4 regions of the Ruegeria sp. YTSC192 genome follow, and region 1 is predicted to be linked to each of the others. Evidence: riboswitches for the same ligand, from Rfam matches in the RefSeq annotation. Region 1 holds a riboswitch; each other region holds the start of a gene.
What was found. A riboswitch is a leader RNA that binds a small molecule or an ion and turns the genes downstream of it on or off. The one in region 1 is predicted to bind cobalamin.

Region 1 (4,490 bases):
TGACCAGATCGTGGACGATCATCACAACCGTCACGCCCAACTCGGCGACCAAGGACAGCATGTGTCCCTTGGCATCAGGGTCCAGATGGTTGGTTGGCTCATCCAGAAACAGCAGCGAGGGGTTCTGGGCCAAAGCCCTTGCGATATGGGCGCGCTGGCGCTCTCCGCCGGACAGTTTTGCCATCTGCTTGCCCGCCAGATGGGACAGTTCGGTTGTGTCGAGCACGCGCTGTAGGTCAGTCTGGAGAGCCTCGGCGGATTTGTCGGCCCTGATCGGGATTTGCCCCAGCGCCACATAGTCGCGCAGTTTCAGCCGCCCGTCGGGCATTTCCTGCTGGCCGACGACGGCAATCCGTCTGGCCCGTTCCAGCGACGACAAGCTCCGCAGGCTTTGCCCCTGTATGCGCACATCTCCCAGCGCCAGTTTTGCGATACCGCACAACAGATTGAGGAGCGTCGTCTTGCCGGCCCCGTTCGGGCCAGCGACGGCCAAAATCGCGCCTTCCTCAAGCGTGAACGAGGTGTCGCGCAGCAGAACATCCCCGTTCAGGGCGTAGTATTCCAGATTTTCGGCGACCAGAAAGCTCATTCCGTGCCCTCCGGTGGCAGGCTGGGCATGCGTGACAGGGTTTTGGTATAAAGCGCCAAAGGACGGGTCGAGGCGCTGGTCCAGCCATCCTGACTGTCGCGGAATTGATGGGCGAACTCTGCCAAAGCGCTCAGATCGGCGGTGGATTGGATGTCGCCAAACAGATACTGCGCCTTGCCTCTGGCTTGCAGCCCAACCGTCATCGGGCGGTCGCACCCGGCCATACAGTCGATCAGGCGTGTCGAGAACCCGTCAGGCAGTTGGCGGTCCAGTGTTTCTTTCGCCTCACGCGCGGGGATCGGGCCATTGCAGGTGCCGCATATCAGAACAACGTGATCAGCCATGGCACGCGTCGCCAACTTGAGCAAAAGCCAAGCTAAGGGAAAAGCCATGATTTGTGTAAGCACACATTTGTGCCATCGAGCCTCCTTCCAGGACGCCCCGCCCCGGGTTGGTTAATCTGCGATGGCAGGTCTCCTGACTTGCGGGTCGTCGCTTGGCCAACCTTCCCGACCTTGGGGGCCAGTGGTTCTGTGGCGTCGCTCTCCGCTTACAGTTGCGGGGGCAGTCACGGCATTGGCCCTGGGGCCGCACCGTATTCCCATTTTCATCCCCAAGGCACAGGCCGTCGGGAACCATCCAGAGCAGCTAGTCTGCTGGCGCTCATATTGTCAAGCGTCGGAATCGCGTTATTGCACCACGCGCAGGGCCGGTCTGCGGGTCGGTTGATTTGGCCGGGCGCCATCGGTCGGGAACTGGTTGGCCAATGTCAGACCGGCCTGTATCAGATGGGCATCCGGATAGCCTCCGGCCAGTTCGCTCACGGCATCGCGCGCGGCGGGGGTTTCATCGCGCCGCATGTGATGCAGCATCCGCAACAGGGCACGTTCGTCACATGTCAGCTCGTTCCGTGCTTCAACACAGAGCGGGTTGTTGAAAGCCAGACCCAGAGGGCGGGTGTGCAGCGTGGCCTTGATAACCTTGAAGGTCAGATGCGCCAGAACCAGCCCCCGATCGCGCCCCCAACGTTCAGTCGCGACCGTAAAGGCAATTTGCCACGCATGGGATTCCGGCTCGGCGAAGCTGAGGATGAAGTGCCGCATAACCGGTAGCAAACCGCGCTCGAAATCGTCAAATTCGTCGCGGATCACTGTTTCGTCGGATGCCGACCGGTTCATACACGTTCCCTTTCGGTTTCGGGGGTTTGGGTCATCAAGGGGCGGACGTTTTGCGGAAGGGTTTCGGGATCAACAGGCGTTTCAGGACGCGGCGATGCGGCGCAGGCGGGAAAGCTGAGGTCGGCCTGGATCGCCTGCCTCAGTTTCGGTTTCAACGCACAGCCATGGCGGCTGGCAATGGCATCCATGGCCAAAAGGTCGGCAAGGGATTGTCTCATGTCAGATCATCTTCCGGTCACAAAAATTAGACCGGGCGATGATTCCAGGGGGATCTGACTGGGTCAGCATTTAACTGACGAAAAGAGTCGGATAATACAAGCCCTAAGTTTCAGGCGACCTCAGTCAGCGGGCGCAGCAGAAAGTCAGAGGCATGATTGGCCTAAAGTTCGTGCGACCAGGGCGGGTTGGCCCCTGCGCGCGAGACGGTTACGGCGGCGACCTCTGTGCCCAGGGTCAAAGCATCGCGCAGCATGTCCGGGGACAGTGTTTTCAAACCAAGTTTTGTCAGTTGGCCAGCCCTGTCCAACGACGCCAATATCCCCGCGTTGAACGTATCCCCCGCCCCAACCGTATCCACAACCTGCACCGATTTGACAGGGACAGAGACCACAGCACCATTGCTCAGATAGCCCGAAGCGCCCTCGCTTCCACGAGTGACAATGACGGCGGAAGGACCCGCCTGAAGCAGCAGGGGCACCTTGTGGTCGTGGCTTTCAGGGCCGGGAACGATCCAGTCCAGATCCTCGTCCGAGACTTTGACGATATCCGCCTGTTCGATCATTCGGTTCAACCGCGTGCGGTAGCGGGTCTGATCCTGTATGAAACCGGGGCGAATGTTGGGGTCCAACATCACAGCACAGTTCGCACCATGACGCGCCAGCATCGCAGTATAGGCATCCGCGCAGGGCTCGCACGCTAGGCTGATGCCGCCAAAATACAGCGCCGAAACAGCGGGGAGTTGGTCGGGCATGTCGTCGGCCCGCAGCATCCGGCCTGCAGTGTTTTCATCAACAAATGTGTATGTGGCGTGGCCGTCTTTCAGTTGAACAAACGCCAGCGTGGTCGGCCTGTCTGACGCAATGCAGTGCGAGATATCCACATGGCTGGCCCGCAGGTCATCCGCCAGTTGCTGCCCGAACACATCCGAAGACAGACCGGTCAGCAGGCCAACGGGCGCGCCCAACCGGCCCAAAGCGATAGAGGTGTTGAATAAAGCTCCGCCAGAATGGGGAACGAAACCGTCCCGCCCGGACAGGGTCGGCTCGGCAATCATGTCGATCAGGGCTTCACCGCAACACAGGATCATCCCACATCCTTTTCTATTAAGCGTTCAGTTACCGCTGAAGTGCATTTTTACCGAAGTTGTTAGCGCCAACAATGCCAAATTCAGCCTGTTCCGAAACATAAAGGTTCATCGACTGGCGCAGCTCGCTGAAGCGACCGCCCGCGTTGAAGGCATTGCGGAAAGCCTCGCCAAACATCCAACGGTTCTTTTCGACCACGCCACCAACAAGAAAAACGCCACCGGCGGGCATCACGGTAACAGCCATGTCGCCCATCAGCGCGCCCAGATGGCTGATGAACAAATCTGCGGTGCGCACGGCGATCGGGTCATTGCCGTCCCGCGCATCCTGAAGAATGTCTCGGGCGGTGCGAACCGGGGGCCGGGTCTGCCCCGCAGCCATGCCCGTGGCCTGATACAGGATTGGCAGGCCGGTTCCACTGAGGAACATCTCAGCCTCAAGCACCAGGCTGTTGTCGAAAAAGCATTCGGGCGCCAGATGGCGTGCGGCGTCGAAGACATCGACCTCGTCCCGCGTGCGAGGGGACAGGCCCACATGGCCGCCTTCGCCCGAAACGGTGTGGAAATGCCCCTCGGAGTAGAGCAGCGCGCCGACGCCTAAACCGGTTCCAGGCCCGACGACCAATCGCGTGCCCATCGGCGGAGTGGCAGAGCCTTGCAGGACAGATACGTCCGACTCTGTCACTTCGGCCACGGACCAAGCTGCTGCAGTAAAGTCATTGATCACGTAGGTGTTGGTGGCACCTGTCGCCCGGGCAAGGGCGTCCTCGGACAGGTCCAAATTCGCGTTGGTCAGTTGGATACGGCCGTTGCGCACCGGTCCGGCCCCGGCTGCCACAACGGCTTGCGGCGCTGTGCCGACCTCATCCCGCAGATCATGCAGGGCGTCCAGCAGATTGGTCAGGGTGCCCGTCGGGTGCTTGTGCAATGAGATCAACTGACCATCGGCAACAACGCCCAGACGCGTATTGGTTCCGCCTATGTCGGCCACCAATGTCCAGTGCGGGCGCAAAGTCCCGGATGGCTGGCGATAGGCCTGCCGTTCCGCAGCGCCTTTGGAAAGTGCGGCCTTCACGGCTGCGAATGAGGCTTTGGGCCTGCGTTCCAGCGTCTCAAAATCCACGTCTACCAATCCAAACCGTTTTTCATAACCAAAGGCCCATTCGTAATTGTCCAGCAAAGACCAGATGAAATACCCTTTTACTGGCACGCCTGCGGCCAACGCCTGTTGAACCGCTGCCAAGTGACCATCCAGATATGCGATGCGATCATCATCCTGCTGGCGTTCGGCGCTCGCCATGCCGTTCTCTGTAACATAGATCGGAAGACCGCCGGTATAGTCTTCTACGGTTCTTTTCAGAAATCGGGTCAGGGCGGCGGGGTCGATTTCCCATCCCATCTGGGTTTTGGGCAGAGGGCC
Region 2 (4,490 bases), on a different contig from region 1:
CCCGCTAAGCTAGGCAACATCACCGAGGTTCCGGGCTATGGCACCGAGGCCCAGTATCGAAACCAGCGCGTGCGCCTGGGACGCGCGGCTTGGGTCGGTGCGGAACACGGGGTCGAGACCTCTGCCTGGCTGTCCGTTGGACCCAATGCGCCGGTGGCCTTCCGATTCACCGATGCCCTGCGACCGGGCGCGGCCGAGGCCGTTTGTGACTTCGCCAAAGCTGGAAAGCAGGTGATGCTGATTTCGGGCGATTCGACAGGTGCGGTGAAAGCGCTGGCCGAGAAACTGGGGATCGAGAACTGGATTGCCGAAGCGCTGCCTCAGGATAAGGCGCAGTGCATTCAGGACCTCAGCGAACAGGGCCACAAGGTCTTGATGGTAGGTGATGGTCTGAACGATACGGCGGCCCTCGCGGCGGCGCATGTGTCCATCTCACCGGCCTCGGCCCTGGATGCGGCGCGCGTTGCGTCTGACATCGTACTGCTGGGAACTGACCTGTCCCCCATCGCGGATGCCTGCGACACTGCCGTCAAAGCCACGAAACGGATTCGCGAGAACTTCCGCATTGCGACCGTATACAACGTGATTGCGGTGCCGCTGGCGGTGATCGGGCTGGCCACGCCTTTGATTGCGGCGTTGGCGATGTCGACCTCGTCGATTACCGTATCCCTGAACGCCCTACGGCTGAGGTAACTGCCATGGAAGTGCTCGCTTATCTGATCCCGATTTCCCTGTTTCTGGGCGGAATTGGCTTGGTTGCTTTTGTCTACACGGTCCGCTCGAACCAATACGAGGACCCCGAGGGCGACGCGCGCCGTATCCTCAGCGATGAATGGGACGACAAACCCAAGCAATAGCTGGCTGAGGGTGCAATATCACAGTTGATCCCAACCGCCCTTGAAATTGCCGCAATGCCCGGCTATGTCCGGCCTATCCGCAAGCAGAGAGATCCCGCCAAATGGCTACCACCAACCCGATCCAGTTCATTCAGCAAGTTCGAGCCGAAGTTTCCAAGGTCGTCTGGCCGACCCGGCGCGAGGTGCTGTTGACCACGGTCATGGTGTTCATCATGGCTGCTCTGACCGCTGTTTTCTTTGCTCTGGTCGATCTGGGCATTCGTGGCGGCTTGCAACTGATCCTGGGCGCGTTCAGCTAACCGCTCTCAGGCGCGGAAACACCGCAGCCCCCCTTGCACAGCGCTGAATCTCAGAGTAGTTCACACGGGACTATTCGGAATGGGCGTGTGGCGATTCGGGCTGCGCGCCGCTTTTTATTCCGGAACACGCGGGCAGGCCGCGACAGGATTTCAATACAGGGCGAACCCGCGATGCGGGACTTGGCCCAAGACAAACAAGGACGACAGGTTCATGGCGAAACGGTGGTACTCGGTCAGCGTTCTTTCGAATTTCGAAAAGAAGATCGCAGAGCAGATCCGCACGTCGGTGGCTGAACAGGGCCTTGAGGACGATATCGACGAAGTACTGGTCCCCACCGAAGAGGTGATCGAAGTGCGTCGGGGCAAGAAAGTCACGACCGAGCGCCGCTTCATGCCCGGCTACGTGCTGGTGCATATGGAAATGTCGGATCAGGGCTATCACCTGATCAACTCGATCAACCGCGTCACCGGCTTCCTTGGTCCCCAAGGCCGTCCGATGCCGATGCGCGACGCCGAGGTAAACCAGATCCTGAACCGCGTTCAGGAAGGTGAAGAAGCGCCCAAGCTGATGATCAGCTTCGAGGTCGGCGAGAAGGTCAAAGTCAACGACGGCCCGTTCGAGGATTTCGACGGCATGGTCGAAGGCGTGGACGACGAAGCGCAAAAGCTGAAGGTTTCGGTCTCGATCTTTGGTCGGGAAACGCCGGTGGAACTGGACTTTACGCAGGTCACCAAGCAGGGCTGAAACCACTCTCAGCGAATTGCTATCAGCCGCGATGTCCGACACATCGCGGCTTTCTTTTTTTAAAGCGGCATTGCGCGAACGTGCATTCAAAATTCGCTGTCGCACGATCAAATGCCGCAGACATAGCTTGTCCCCGACCTTTGCCCATGTAATGTCGCGCTGATGGTGGCCTTCGAGAGGAGGTCTTAATTGGGAACCGGGTGAAAATCCCGGACTGCCCCCGCAACTGTAAGTAGCCAAAGATTGTTGAGCTACAAGTCAGGATACCTGCCATCTTAGCGCAACCGCCGGGAGATTCCGGCCCTTCTACATGCGTCGGGTGGACGCGAAAGGAACTCTACAATGCATATCGAACCTGGCGTCGTTGATGGCGCAAAAATGGTCTTCGCCTACGGGACGGCTGCGGCCGCCGCAGGTTATTCTTTGAAACTGATTAACGATGATCTCAAAACCCATTCCATAGCCTCATTCTGTGTACGCTGGGTTGTTGCCGCAATCGGCGTTTTCATTTTCTTCGAAGTCTTCCCGCATTTCGCGGTTGGCATCTCAGAGGTGCATTTCATATTGGGCACGACCCTGTTCTTGCTGCTTGGGGCTGGTCCGGCGGCGCTTGGCCTGGCGGGTGGTCTGGCAATCCAGGGCTTCCTGTTTGCGCCGTCTGATTTGCCGATGTACTTCGTCAACATCTCGACCCTGCTGTTCCCGCTATTCGCGGTGGATGCGCTGGCCAAGAAGATCATTCCGCCAAGCGTCAGCTATGTCGATCTGCAGTATCTGGACGTGCTAAAGCTGTCTGCCGTCTATCAGGGCGGCGTTGTTGCCTGGGTCGCTTTCTGGGCAATTTACGGGCAAGGCGTTGGTGCCGAAAACCTCTCGGCCGTGACCAGCTTTGGTATGGCATACCTGTTGGTGATCGTGATCGAACCGGTTGCCGATCTGGCGGTGCTTGCGAGTGCCAAAGGCATGCGGGCCTTGACCGACCGGGGCATCTTCACCCACCGCTTGCACAACGCCGCTGCATAGGTGCAAAACCATTGATCTGTGGCGCACACCGCGCCACAGATCACTTTGACCGGTTAGCGAAACGGTCACACGCATTGGCAACGTGCCCCTTTGCTTGCTCGGCTTCGGACGCGGTCACTCCGACTTCCATCAGTCGCCCCCTTGCCAACCCCTCCGTTCCCCTGTAAACGCCGCCTCTATCGTCTTCGGGCGAGATTCTCTCGTGGGAGGTTTCAGGGATCGCGATCCCGGATCGGACCACGCAACATAAACTGGTCGGGGCGCGCCCCAACCGAGTTGAAAGGAAAACCAAATGGCCAAGAAGCTTGCTGGTACAATGAAGCTGCAGGTTCCTGCAGGTCAGGCGAACCCGTCGCCGCCAGTTGGTCCGGCGCTGGGTCAGCGCGGCATCAACATCATGGAATTCTGCAAGGCGTTCAACGCCAAGACCGCAGACATGGAGCAAGGCGCCCCTTGCCCGACCGTGATCACCTATTATCAGGACAAGTCCTTCACCATGGACATCAAGACGCCGCCCGCGTCTTATTACCTGAAAAAAGCGGCTGGTCTGAAGCCGGTTGGCAAGCGTAACCGCCCCCGTGGTGCGGAAAACCCCGGTCGTGAGACCGTGGCAACCGTGACCACCAAGCAGGTTCGCGAAATCGCCGAAGCCAAAATGAAAGATCTCAACGCCAACGACGTCGAAGGCGCAATGCAGATCATCCTGGGCTCGGCCCGCTCTATGGGCATCGAGGTGAAGTAAGATGGCAAAACTCGGTAAACGTACCCGCGCTGCGCGCGAAGCTGTCGCTGGCAAGGAAAACCTGTCGGTTGAAGAAGCAGTTGCCCTGGTAAAAGGCAACGCGACCTCGAAATTTGACGAGACCATCGAAATCGCGATGAACCTGGGCGTTGACACCCGTCACGCAGACCAGATGGTTCGTGGCGTTGTTGGCCTGCCGAACGGCACCGGCAAAGCGATGCGCGTTGCTGTATTCGCTCGTGGCCCCAAGGCTGATGAGGCGAAAGAAGCTGGCGCAGACATCATTGGCGCGGAAGACCTGATGGAAACCATTCAGGGCGGCACCATTGAATTCGATCGCTGCATCGCGACCCCTGACATGATGCCAATCGTTGGCCGTCTGGGTAAAGTTCTGGGCCCGCGCAACCTGATGCCGAACCCCAAAGTCGGCACCGTGACCATGGACGTGAAAGCGGCCGTGGAAGCAGCCAAGGGCGGCGAAGTACAGTTCAAAGCTGAAAAAGGTGGTGTTGTTCACGCCGGTGTTGGCAAAGCGTCATTTGACGAAGCCAAGCTGGCCGAAAACGTTCGCGCCTTCATCTCGGCTGTTGCAAAAGCCAAGCCGTCGGGCGCCAAAGGCACCTACATGAAGAAAATCGCACTCAGCTCGACCATGGGCCCGGGTGTGACTCTGGACGTGGCGGCTGCTGCGGGCGAATAAGCCTTAGTGCAGACGCAATAATCCTCGAAACCCGAGTAGCGCAAGCTGCTCGGGTTTTTTTGTTAGCGAAAGGCCTGTTGCAGACGCGATTGCAGCCGGTCGCGTTTGCGCAGCTCAAAATCGC
Region 3 (4,490 bases), on a different contig from region 1:
CGAGGATCAGCGCAACTCTGAAACCGTGGCCGAGGCGCGGGCGCGCGACAAGGCTTTCGGCAAGATGGTCCGAACCGCGATGCACGGAAAATCCGCGCGGCGCGGCGATTGAAACACGGGCTGAAAAAGGGGCGTCGGTCCGCCGGCGCCCCCCATCAAGCGATCAATCGGGGCCAGAGCGCCGCATTTCGGCGAGCAAACACACCGATATGGCCGATTTCCGGAACGCCAAACTCTTCCGGTGACAACAGGTGACGGCGTGCCTTCGGCCCGTAAAGTTCAGCCAACCGCCAAACGGCGGCTTCTGGGACCATCTCATCGTCAGTGCAGGCAAACAGGTCGACGGGAACATTAGCCTCTTTCCATGTAGCTTGCGGCAGGTTGTCTCCGATCTCGGGCAGATAGCTGTTCGGCGCGGTGCACCATTTGCGCCATTGCCAGTAGACCGCAGGCGGTAGGTCTGTACCGAATCCGAGTGCCTTGCCCGGTAAATACCCCAGACCGCGCACGATCAGAGGCACATGCCCATACCAGAACAACCCTGCCAGAGCGCGGTACGGCCAAGGATGATCGCCTAGTTTCACAAGGCCTGAACAGACACAGATCATGCGATCAATCTTGTCGATATCCGGCTGCACCGGCCCCAGCATCCCTCCGAGCGAATGGCCAATCGACCATTGCTGCGCCAGTGGGAACTGGCGGCGCATCTCGGCCCGTGCGGCGGGCATGTCCCGCAACGCCCAATCCTCCATTGATATCTTCGACCGACGCTGCGGCCCCGATTTCGAATGACCGAATTCCCGGTAGTCATAGATCAGACAGGCGATATTCCGATCCGACGCCAACCACTGTGCGAAATGCTTGTAGTATTCACGCGGAACCCCTGTCGCGCTGTGGACCACCACAACGGTTTCGGGCTGCGCCACGGGCCGGTAGATCCGCCCGGACAGGGCACCATCCCCCACCGGAATCCGAACATCTTCGATCAGCACTGTTTGGTTTGAATCCAACATGGGCATCCTCGGCGGAAAACTGAACTAATGAGTTCATATTGCTACATGACCCCAGACCGCCCATGCTAGTCAACCGCGATCCCGCATGACTATGCGTCCACTTTGCGCGCTGTCTTTCCGCAGCGCAGAAAGTTCAACTTGACTCAACATGGATATGAACGCTAGCGATGGTGCGATGGTTCCCGGCTTTCACAAGAGGTCGGGATGAAAAGGGAACACGGTGCGGTTTTCCCCGGCTTGCTCGGGATGAACCAAATCCGCGACTGCCCCCGCAACTGTAAGCGGCAAGCAATGTCGAAGATCCACTGGCCGAAAGGCCGGGAAGGTCGACAAAGCGATGACCCGCAAGTCAGGAGACCTGCCATCGTCAACATAACCCAAACTCGGGCGGGGTGTCCGGGCAGGCCGTGACAGACCCTATCTGCCCACCTGATCCCAGCCCCTGTCCACCGCGCGGAGGGCGCAGGATGATCTGGAAGACGAAGACTCATAGGTTCTCAGCAACCATCTGCCAACATACGGGCAAGACATGCCCTGCATTGGCACGGCTGGCGCGTTCAATGGTTGACGCACTGGACCAAGCCGGTCCGGCGACCACATCGGATTTTGAAATCGAAGGCAGTAGCGACCTGACCCATTGCTCGGATGGATGCCACGCCCGGTTTCGGGCCAGCCAGTCTAAGGTGCGGGTCTACTGCGGAGCGGACCCTGATACCGAAAGCGAGACCCTCGATCGCTATGCTGACCTTTTGTTCGGCACTGAAACCGCTAGCCTGCCTGCCGCTGCGATGACATCCCTGCCCTGCGCCATGCTCGAGGCATCAGTGATTGCGACGCGCAAACCGGCCCCGGCGGAACTGCAGCTGCCGGCTTAGAGCGTTTCGGGTTTAGCTTGAGACACAAATACCCTGCCACGCCTGCGGCGTTCTCGGGACATTAGTGTCGCAGATTGCTTTAGATAAAACCCGAAACGCTTTAGGAGTCTGCCAAAGCTCGGGCGGGCAAGGTGGCCCAGTGCTTCTGCGCGTCGGTTTCGACCGCGCAGGGGCGTAGCTTACGTAACCGGTCCAGCGCTTGGATTGGAAGCTCGCCACATTCGATCATCAACCGCAACACAACCATGCCAGAGCGACCGCATCCGCCCTTGCAATGAACTAGAACGCGCCCTCCGCCCGACAAAGCCTGACGCGCCGCGGCACTGACATCGGGCCATTGCGCATCAACCTCTGCCGGGGGCACGCCGAAATCCTGAATCGGCAGATGTACCCACCGGCTGGCGCGCCCCTGAATATCGCGGCCAAACTCGCGGGCTCCGAATTGGACCAACTCGGCCTCGGTTGTCATCGACAGCACGAGGCCCGGCTTCCAATCTCCGATCGTTTCAAGGTCGCCAGCGTAGTCGCCGCCTTTTCCCGGCATCGACGTCAGTGCAAGTGTGCCCCCACCCACTTGCAAAGCATGAATGACCAAATTCGTCATGACAGCATCCCCCCGGAAGCGTTAATCCTGACTTTAAGCCTGAGTCACAATCCGCAGACTGTACCCTTGACGCGCCGGTTTCCAAAACAAAATCGTTCTTCAACTCATGTGGACGCGGGCGGCACGGGCCTTTACGCTGCGGTGACGTCCCGAATCCGCCAGAGTAGACATGACCGACCCAGACAGCCCCGCCTATCAGGTTCTCGCCCGCAAATATCGCCCGGAAACCTTTGCCGATCTGGTGGGTCAGAACGCGATGGTCCGCACGCTGAAAAACGCGTTCGAGGCGGATCGCATCGCGCAAGCCTTTGTAATGACAGGCATTCGCGGGACCGGTAAAACCACGACCGCGCGGATCATTGCGAAAGGTATGAATTGTATCGGGCCGGACGGAAATGGCGGACCCACGACCGAGCCTTGCGGCCAATGCGAACACTGCATCGCCATCATGGAAGGCCGTCATGTCGACGTGATGGAAATGGACGCCGCCAGCCGTACCGGCGTGAATGATATTCGCGAGATCATCGACAGTGTCCGCTACCGCGCTGCCTCGGCCCGCTACAAGATCTACATCATCGACGAGGTCCACATGCTGTCGACCAGCGCCTTCAACGCGCTGCTCAAGACGCTTGAGGAGCCGCCGGCGCACGTGAAATTCATCTTTGCCACAACCGAGATTCGCAAGGTCCCCGTCACGGTTCTGTCACGCTGCCAACGCTTCGACCTGCGCCGGATCGAACCCGAGGATATGATCGGCCTGCTGCGCAAGATCGCCTCGGCTGAGAGCGCTGAGATTGCCGAGGACGCGTTGGCGCTGATTACTCGTGCTGCCGAAGGGTCTGCCCGCGACGCGACCTCATTGCTGGATCAGGCGATCTCACACGGGGCCGGAGAGACGACGGCAGATCAGGTGCGCGCGATGCTGGGCCTAGCGGATCGTGGTCGGGTTCTGGACCTCATGGACATGATCCTGAGGGGCGATGCAGCTGGGGCGCTGACCGAGCTTGGCGGGCAATATGCCGAAGGGGCTGATCCGCTAGCCGTGTTGCGTGATCTGGCCGAGATCACCCATTGGGTCTCGGTCGTGAAGATCACCCCGGACGCAGCCGAAGACCCCACTGTTTCCCCGGATGAACGCGCCCGCGGCCAGCAAATGGCCGAGGCCCTGCCCATGCGGGTGCTGACCCGGATGTGGCAGATGTTGTTGAAGGCACTGGAGGAGGTCTCAGCCGCCCCCAACGCCATGATGGCCGCCGAAATGGCTGTGATCAGGCTGACTCACGTGGCCGACCTGCCCAGCCCGGAGGAACTGATCAAACGGCTGCAAGATACGCCTCCGCCCCCCAATGGCGGACCAGGCGGTGGGAGGCCCATTCAAAGCAACGGCGCGGCCCCGGTCGAAGCACGCGCCGCTAGAAGCCACGCCCCTGCCCAAGGGTCTGGCGGCGCACCAGTCGCTGCTTTGGCACAGGACACGCAGACCGCACTTGCGCGATACCCGAGTTTCGAACATGTGGTCGAGTTGATCCGGACGAACCGAGACGTCAAGCTTCTGGTCGAGGTCGAAAACGGTGTGCGGCTGGTGTCTTACCAGCCGGGTCGGATCGAATTCACACCGGCCCCGCAGGCCCCGACCGATCTTGCACCGCGGCTGGGATCGGCCTTGCAGCGCTGGACCGGCAACAGATGGGCAGTGTCCATCGTGTCGGATGGCGACGCTCCGACAATCGCCGAGATCCGCGACAAGGCCGAACTGGCGCTGAAAGAAGAGGCCACCACACATCCACTGGTTCAGGCCGTTCTGGCAAGTTTCCCAAAGGCCAAAATCACCAAGATCGAAACGCCAGAACAACGCGCCGCCCAAGTCGAGACCGAAGCCCTGCCCGAAGTCGAAGATGAATGGGACCCTTTCGAAGAAGATTGATCGCACCACAAAACCAAACCCTCCCGCGCCCGCCACGGGCAATCGGCTAAAGCCGATCACCCTGAGCGGCCTTG
Region 4 (4,490 bases), on a different contig from region 1:
TTCCAGCCCCAGCACGACGCGCACGTCCACGGCACCTTCGGCCACTTCGACCACGGGCAGGGCGCGCGGAGCTTCGGCAGCGATGATCTCTTTGGCTTTGGCCACGCCTTCGGGGCCGGCCAGATCGGGTTTGGTCAGCAGGATGATATCGGCGCAGGAGATCTGATCTTCGAACACCTCGGACAGGGGCGTTTCATGGTCGATTGAATCGTCGGCGAGGCGCTGGGCGTCCACGGCTTCGACATTCGGGGCAAAGCGACCGGCGGCTACAGCCTCGGCATCGGCCAGCGCGATCACGCCGTCCACGGTGATCTTGGATCGGATATCGGGCCAGTCGAAGGCCTTCAGCAGCGGCTTGGGCAGCGCCAGACCGCTGGTTTCGATCAGGATGTGATCTGGGCGCGGCTCCAGCGCCATCAGGGCTTCGATGGTAGGGATGAAGTCGTCAGCCACAGTGCAGCAGATGCAGCCGTTCGCCAGTTCCATGATGTTTTCCGCCGGGCAGTCGGGGATCGCGCAGGACTTCAGGATATCGCCATCAACGCCGACATCGCCAAATTCGTTGACCACCACGGCCAGCCGCTTGCCCTGCGGGTTCTGCATCAGGTGGCGCACCAGCGTGGTTTTGCCCGAGCCCAGAAAGCCGGTGATCACGGTGACGGGAAGTTTTTCGAGGTTGCTCATTTCAGGGCTCCAATCGGGGGAATGCGGGCTGCGCAGTTTTTGCGGAAATGTTCGGGGCGTTCGCGCCATTTTACCAAGCCGTCTTCGGTCGCCAGATATTTGGTCACACCTTCAACGATGGTTTCGACGTGATCGGTTTCGTTCAGGTTCTCATACACGAAGGTCCAACGAGACGGCCCGCCACGCAGAACGATCGAGCACCCCTGATCGCAATTCGAAAGGCATTCGACGGGTTTTAGGTTGATCCCATCCGGCAGGTCCGCCGCTTCCAGCGCCTTGTGCAACAAGCTGCCCGGGCGCTGTTCGTCATCCTCAACGGGCAGGCCGCGACGGCAGGTGGTGCAAACCAGCAGGTCAACTGGTGTGGTCTCGGTCATGTCTCTCATCCCCCCAAAACCTTTTCGTGGGGGACGGGGTTTCATGCGGGCCACGTTTTCCGACATGGACCCGACACCGGCTCACCCCGTCCGGTTACATCTTCGGGCGTTGGCAGGTCTCCCGGCTTGCGGATATCAGAGCACGCTCTGTCGGATGTCCCGCCTTCCCGGCATTTGGCCAGTGGCTTGGGCACCCTCTCCGGTCACGGTCGCGGGGGCGGCTGCGTTTGACGGAAAATCCGCTGACGCATTCCCTTTTCATCTGTTTTCACAGACACCAACAGATGGCTCATGCGGCACGCACCCGCAACTTGTCAAGCGCGTTGCAGCCCAGACCTCAAAGCCACGTTGAAAAGCGACCTGCTAGCGTCGCTAGGCGGCATAAACGGAACACAGGCGCATGGTCGCATGGCGCAAAAGCGCAAACGGATAGTAAGCCCATGAAGTTGGGTTTCATCGGGCTTGGGAATGTGGGCGGCAAAGGCAACATAGTCCGGTGTTTCGAAAAGCGGTTCGCCAATCTCGTGGTAAGCGTGGCCACGGGCATTCTTGACGATGACGCTCCTCACCTTGTCAGAATCGGGTCAAAGCGTGAATGGCTGGAGGTTGTCGAACAAGGGAAGCTGTCCGTCTGGCCTACTCTTAAGGGATCGGACTACGTGTCGGTTGCTTCGCGGAAGTGATGCTGCTTCCGGATGCGTTGTCGGATCGGGATAAGCGCGGCCAGATCGCATATATCCCCGCCGCTTCAGCCCTTGAGCAACTGATTGCAGAGACGCCGGAGGGCCAAGATGCGCTGCTGGTATCAGAGCTTGGCAGGCCTTTGACGGCCCGTTGGGCATCGAACCAGATTGCCAAGTGGCGGCGCGAAGCTCAGATCCCCCTTGGATCGACGGCAGAGAGAAGACACTGTCTGACACGCGCGGGACGGCGGCGACAAGATTGCTGAATGCCGATCTGTCTTTGCGCCAAATCGCAGTTCTGATGGGTTGGTCGGTTCGCTACGCGGCGCAGGTAATCGAACATTATGCGCAGGTTAGCCCGGGCGAAAGCCATGCGGTTCTGCGCAAGCTCAATCGAGCAAAATCACTGTCTCAAGACACAAAAATGTAAACGCCCCTGTAAACGCGGGGCCTCAAACACGGCAAGGAGTAATGTAAGTGATTGTTTTTAAATGGAGGCGAGTACCTGTTTTGAAATCGAACCCTGTCAGAATTAATGGATAATAAAAACAGATACTTAAACCCATCTCGCATTCTTCGTAACCAAGAAATGTTGCGGGATTTGTTGCGGGATTTTGGTCAGCTCATTTAGAGATCCAAATTTTGTCGTGCTGCTGTGGGTAAGTGTTTGCTGACGCTTTAACTTCGGACGAAACGTAGCCTCTTTGAACCCGCTTTAAACCAGTCCAAAACTTTCGAATTTCCAATATGCGAGAGTTCTTTGAGTAGTCGACGTAATGATCTTCATTCTGACCGTCTTTTTGTCTCATAATGGAGGCGTGTTTAGGATAGTCGCCTTTGGCGATCTGTAACACATGGTCGGCGGAGTGGAGCGTGTTTAAAGCATCTTCCAAGACAGCCTCGGTAGCTGCCCTGAAGTCTTCGTGACAAAGTGCGAGGCACGAAATGAACCCTCGTGTAAAGAACTTCAAGTCCAAGTGCTTAAAGCCCAATGCACAAACTTCATCTCTAGTGCGTCGTTTGAGTCTGTCAGAACTACAGAAGTCCTCGACCGAAATCTTAGGGTCAGTTGTAATTCGTAGGCGAGTCGGTGTGTCATCTCTGACGTTGTCCGTTGGTGACTGATTAAAGTCGCCGAATGCGAGAGTTCCCAGAGGCAAACGGTTGTGCAAAGCATGATTGCGAAGCTCGTACATAACTCGGTACTCAAGGCTGCCATCAAAAACAGAACTGAAGCTGCTTTGAAGGTCTATTTGTCTTCCAACAAGTTTAGAAAGCAAAGACATGCGCCTATGCAATTGTTCCTCGTAGACTCTAGACGCCGTAAGTACTGAGATCAGCTTAAGATTCACATTTTGCCTAGCGTCGTCGAAGAAGTGATCAACGTCTCGTTGCATGTCCTTCTCGAAAAGATACCTAAGTCCGACGCTGATCAGGCTTTCTTCAAACTCGATGAAGGCATTTGCCAACAGGGTAAATGTGTCTTCTACGTCCCAAATTGGCTTGATGACATTCTTGGCATGAAGGATTTCATTGAAACGATCTTCGTCTATTTCGACAGCCATTCCCCCAATAAAACCTTCCGCAAGAAGAAACTGTGCCATGAAAATACCTGTTGTTGTCTAAGCGTTTGCGACCCAAAAATCCGCTCCATTTTCAATGGGAGCGAAACAGGGATTTAGAGGGAACAAGTCCCCAAAAAGTCAACAAGAAACGTGTTGCGGGAAATGTTGCGGGATTTTGCAGAAAGTTAACGTGCGAAAGCCGGGCAACTATTTGAAATCAAACAGTATCAGATGGTTAGGTTTTTCGGTGTTAACTTTTATGGAGGCGAGTACCGGAATCGAACCGGTGTACACGGATTTGCAATCCGCTGCGTCACCACTCCGCCAACTCGCCTTTTCAAGTAAAATCAAATACTTGCCGTGGTGTGGTGGGCGTTTTAGCAGCTTTCATCGGGGGCGTCCAGAGGATTGGCACCGATTTTAAGCTGCAAAACAATATTTGTGGCGGGATGGTTTGAAGAGATCGTGAAGTGGGTTTGCGGCATCTGGGCCGTTGTCGAGTAAGGTCGAATGTGGCACAAGCCAATTATTCAAGGGATTGAAAAGAGAGATCAGATGTCAGATTTCGCAGCCCGGCGCCGCACCATGGTTGATACGCAGGTTCGACCTTCGGATGTGACCAAGTTTCCTATCATCGACGCGATGCTGTCAGTGCCACGTGAAAGCTTTGTGCCGACAGCACAGCGCGAAGCGGCCTATGTCGAAGGGCTGATAGATTTGGGCAATAGTCGCTGCATGCTTGAGCCGCGCACTCTGGCGAAAATGCTGGATGCGCTGAACATCTCGAATGACGAAATGGTCCTCGATATCGCGCCGGCCTATGGCTATTCGACCGCCGTCGCCGCGCGGATGGCACAGTTGGTGGTTGGCGTCGAATCCGACGAAGATCTTGCCTCCGAGGCGCAAGTCATCCTGACCGAAGAAAATGTCGACAATGCTGTTATCCATGTCGGACCTTTGGAAGAAGGGGCGGCCGAGCATGGCCCTTATGACGTGATTATGGTACAAGGCGGTGTCGAGCAGGTGCCCGACACGGTGCTGGACCAATTGAAGGATCAGGGCCGGATCGCCTGTCTTTTTATGGACGGGCAGCTTGGTACGGTTCGCATCGGTCGCAAGGCCGGTGGGGTGGTCAGTTGGCGGGATGCCTTCAACGCCAGTGCGCTGGTTTTGGACGGTTT

Region 2: it holds a riboswitch for cobalamin, as region 1 does, so the genes downstream of both, AC2FD8_RS00075 (energy-coupling factor ABC transporter permease) here and AC2FD8_RS08470 (DUF1636 family protein) in region 1, are expected to answer to the same signal.
Region 3: it holds a riboswitch for cobalamin, as region 1 does, so the genes downstream of both, AC2FD8_RS00215 (hypothetical protein) here and AC2FD8_RS08470 (DUF1636 family protein) in region 1, are expected to answer to the same signal.
Region 4: it holds a riboswitch for cobalamin, as region 1 does, so the genes downstream of both, AC2FD8_RS05125 (DUF1636 family protein) here and AC2FD8_RS08470 (DUF1636 family protein) in region 1, are expected to answer to the same signal.

The regions. Positions count from the first base shown of each region.
Region 1 covers NZ_JBXWMG010000004.1:289,067-293,556, forward strand. Annotated here, with positions in the region: gene AC2FD8_RS08465 (ABC transporter ATP-binding protein) at 1-589, opposite strand, end outside; gene AC2FD8_RS08470 (DUF1636 family protein) at 586-933, opposite strand; cobalamin riboswitch at 1,040-1,244, opposite strand; gene AC2FD8_RS08475 (hypothetical protein) at 1,279-1,767, opposite strand; gene AC2FD8_RS08480 (hypothetical protein) at 1,764-1,985, opposite strand; gene AC2FD8_RS08485 (carbohydrate kinase family protein) at 2,147-3,073, opposite strand; gene AC2FD8_RS08490 (glucokinase) at 3,102-4,145, opposite strand; partial or broken gene AC2FD8_RS08495 (GH1 family beta-glucosidase) at 4,128-4,490, opposite strand, start outside.
Region 2 covers NZ_JBXWMG010000001.1:17,795-22,284, reverse strand. Annotated here, with positions in the region: gene AC2FD8_RS00095 (heavy metal translocating P-type ATPase) at 1-693, shown strand, start outside; gene ccoS (cbb3-type cytochrome oxidase assembly protein CcoS) at 699-857, shown strand; gene secE (preprotein translocase subunit SecE) at 959-1,156, shown strand; gene nusG (transcription termination/antitermination protein NusG) at 1,368-1,901, shown strand; cobalamin riboswitch at 2,048-2,190, shown strand; gene AC2FD8_RS00075 (energy-coupling factor ABC transporter permease) at 2,244-2,924, shown strand; gene rplK (50S ribosomal protein L11) at 3,217-3,666, shown strand; gene rplA (50S ribosomal protein L1) at 3,668-4,366, shown strand; gene AC2FD8_RS00060 (phosphotransferase family protein) at 4,429-4,490, opposite strand, start outside.
Region 3 covers NZ_JBXWMG010000001.1:47,955-52,444, forward strand. Annotated here, with positions in the region: gene rsgA (ribosome small subunit-dependent GTPase A) at 1-112, shown strand, start outside; gene AC2FD8_RS00210 (alpha/beta hydrolase family protein) at 156-1,013, opposite strand; cobalamin riboswitch at 1,173-1,394, shown strand; gene AC2FD8_RS00215 (hypothetical protein) at 1,574-1,888, shown strand; gene AC2FD8_RS00220 (protein-tyrosine phosphatase family protein) at 1,989-2,492, opposite strand; gene AC2FD8_RS00225 (DNA polymerase III subunit gamma/tau) at 2,662-4,416, shown strand.
Region 4 covers NZ_JBXWMG010000002.1:369,714-374,203, reverse strand. Annotated here, with positions in the region: gene cobW (cobalamin biosynthesis protein CobW) at 1-684, opposite strand, end outside; gene AC2FD8_RS05125 (DUF1636 family protein) at 681-1,061, opposite strand; cobalamin riboswitch at 1,156-1,358, opposite strand; gene AC2FD8_RS05120 (hypothetical protein) at 1,502-1,744, shown strand; gene AC2FD8_RS05115 (hypothetical protein) at 1,896-2,174, shown strand; gene AC2FD8_RS05110 (hypothetical protein) at 2,368-3,348, opposite strand; tRNA gene AC2FD8_RS05105 (tRNA-Cys) at 3,570-3,643, opposite strand; gene AC2FD8_RS05100 (protein-L-isoaspartate O-methyltransferase family protein) at 3,865-4,490, shown strand, end outside.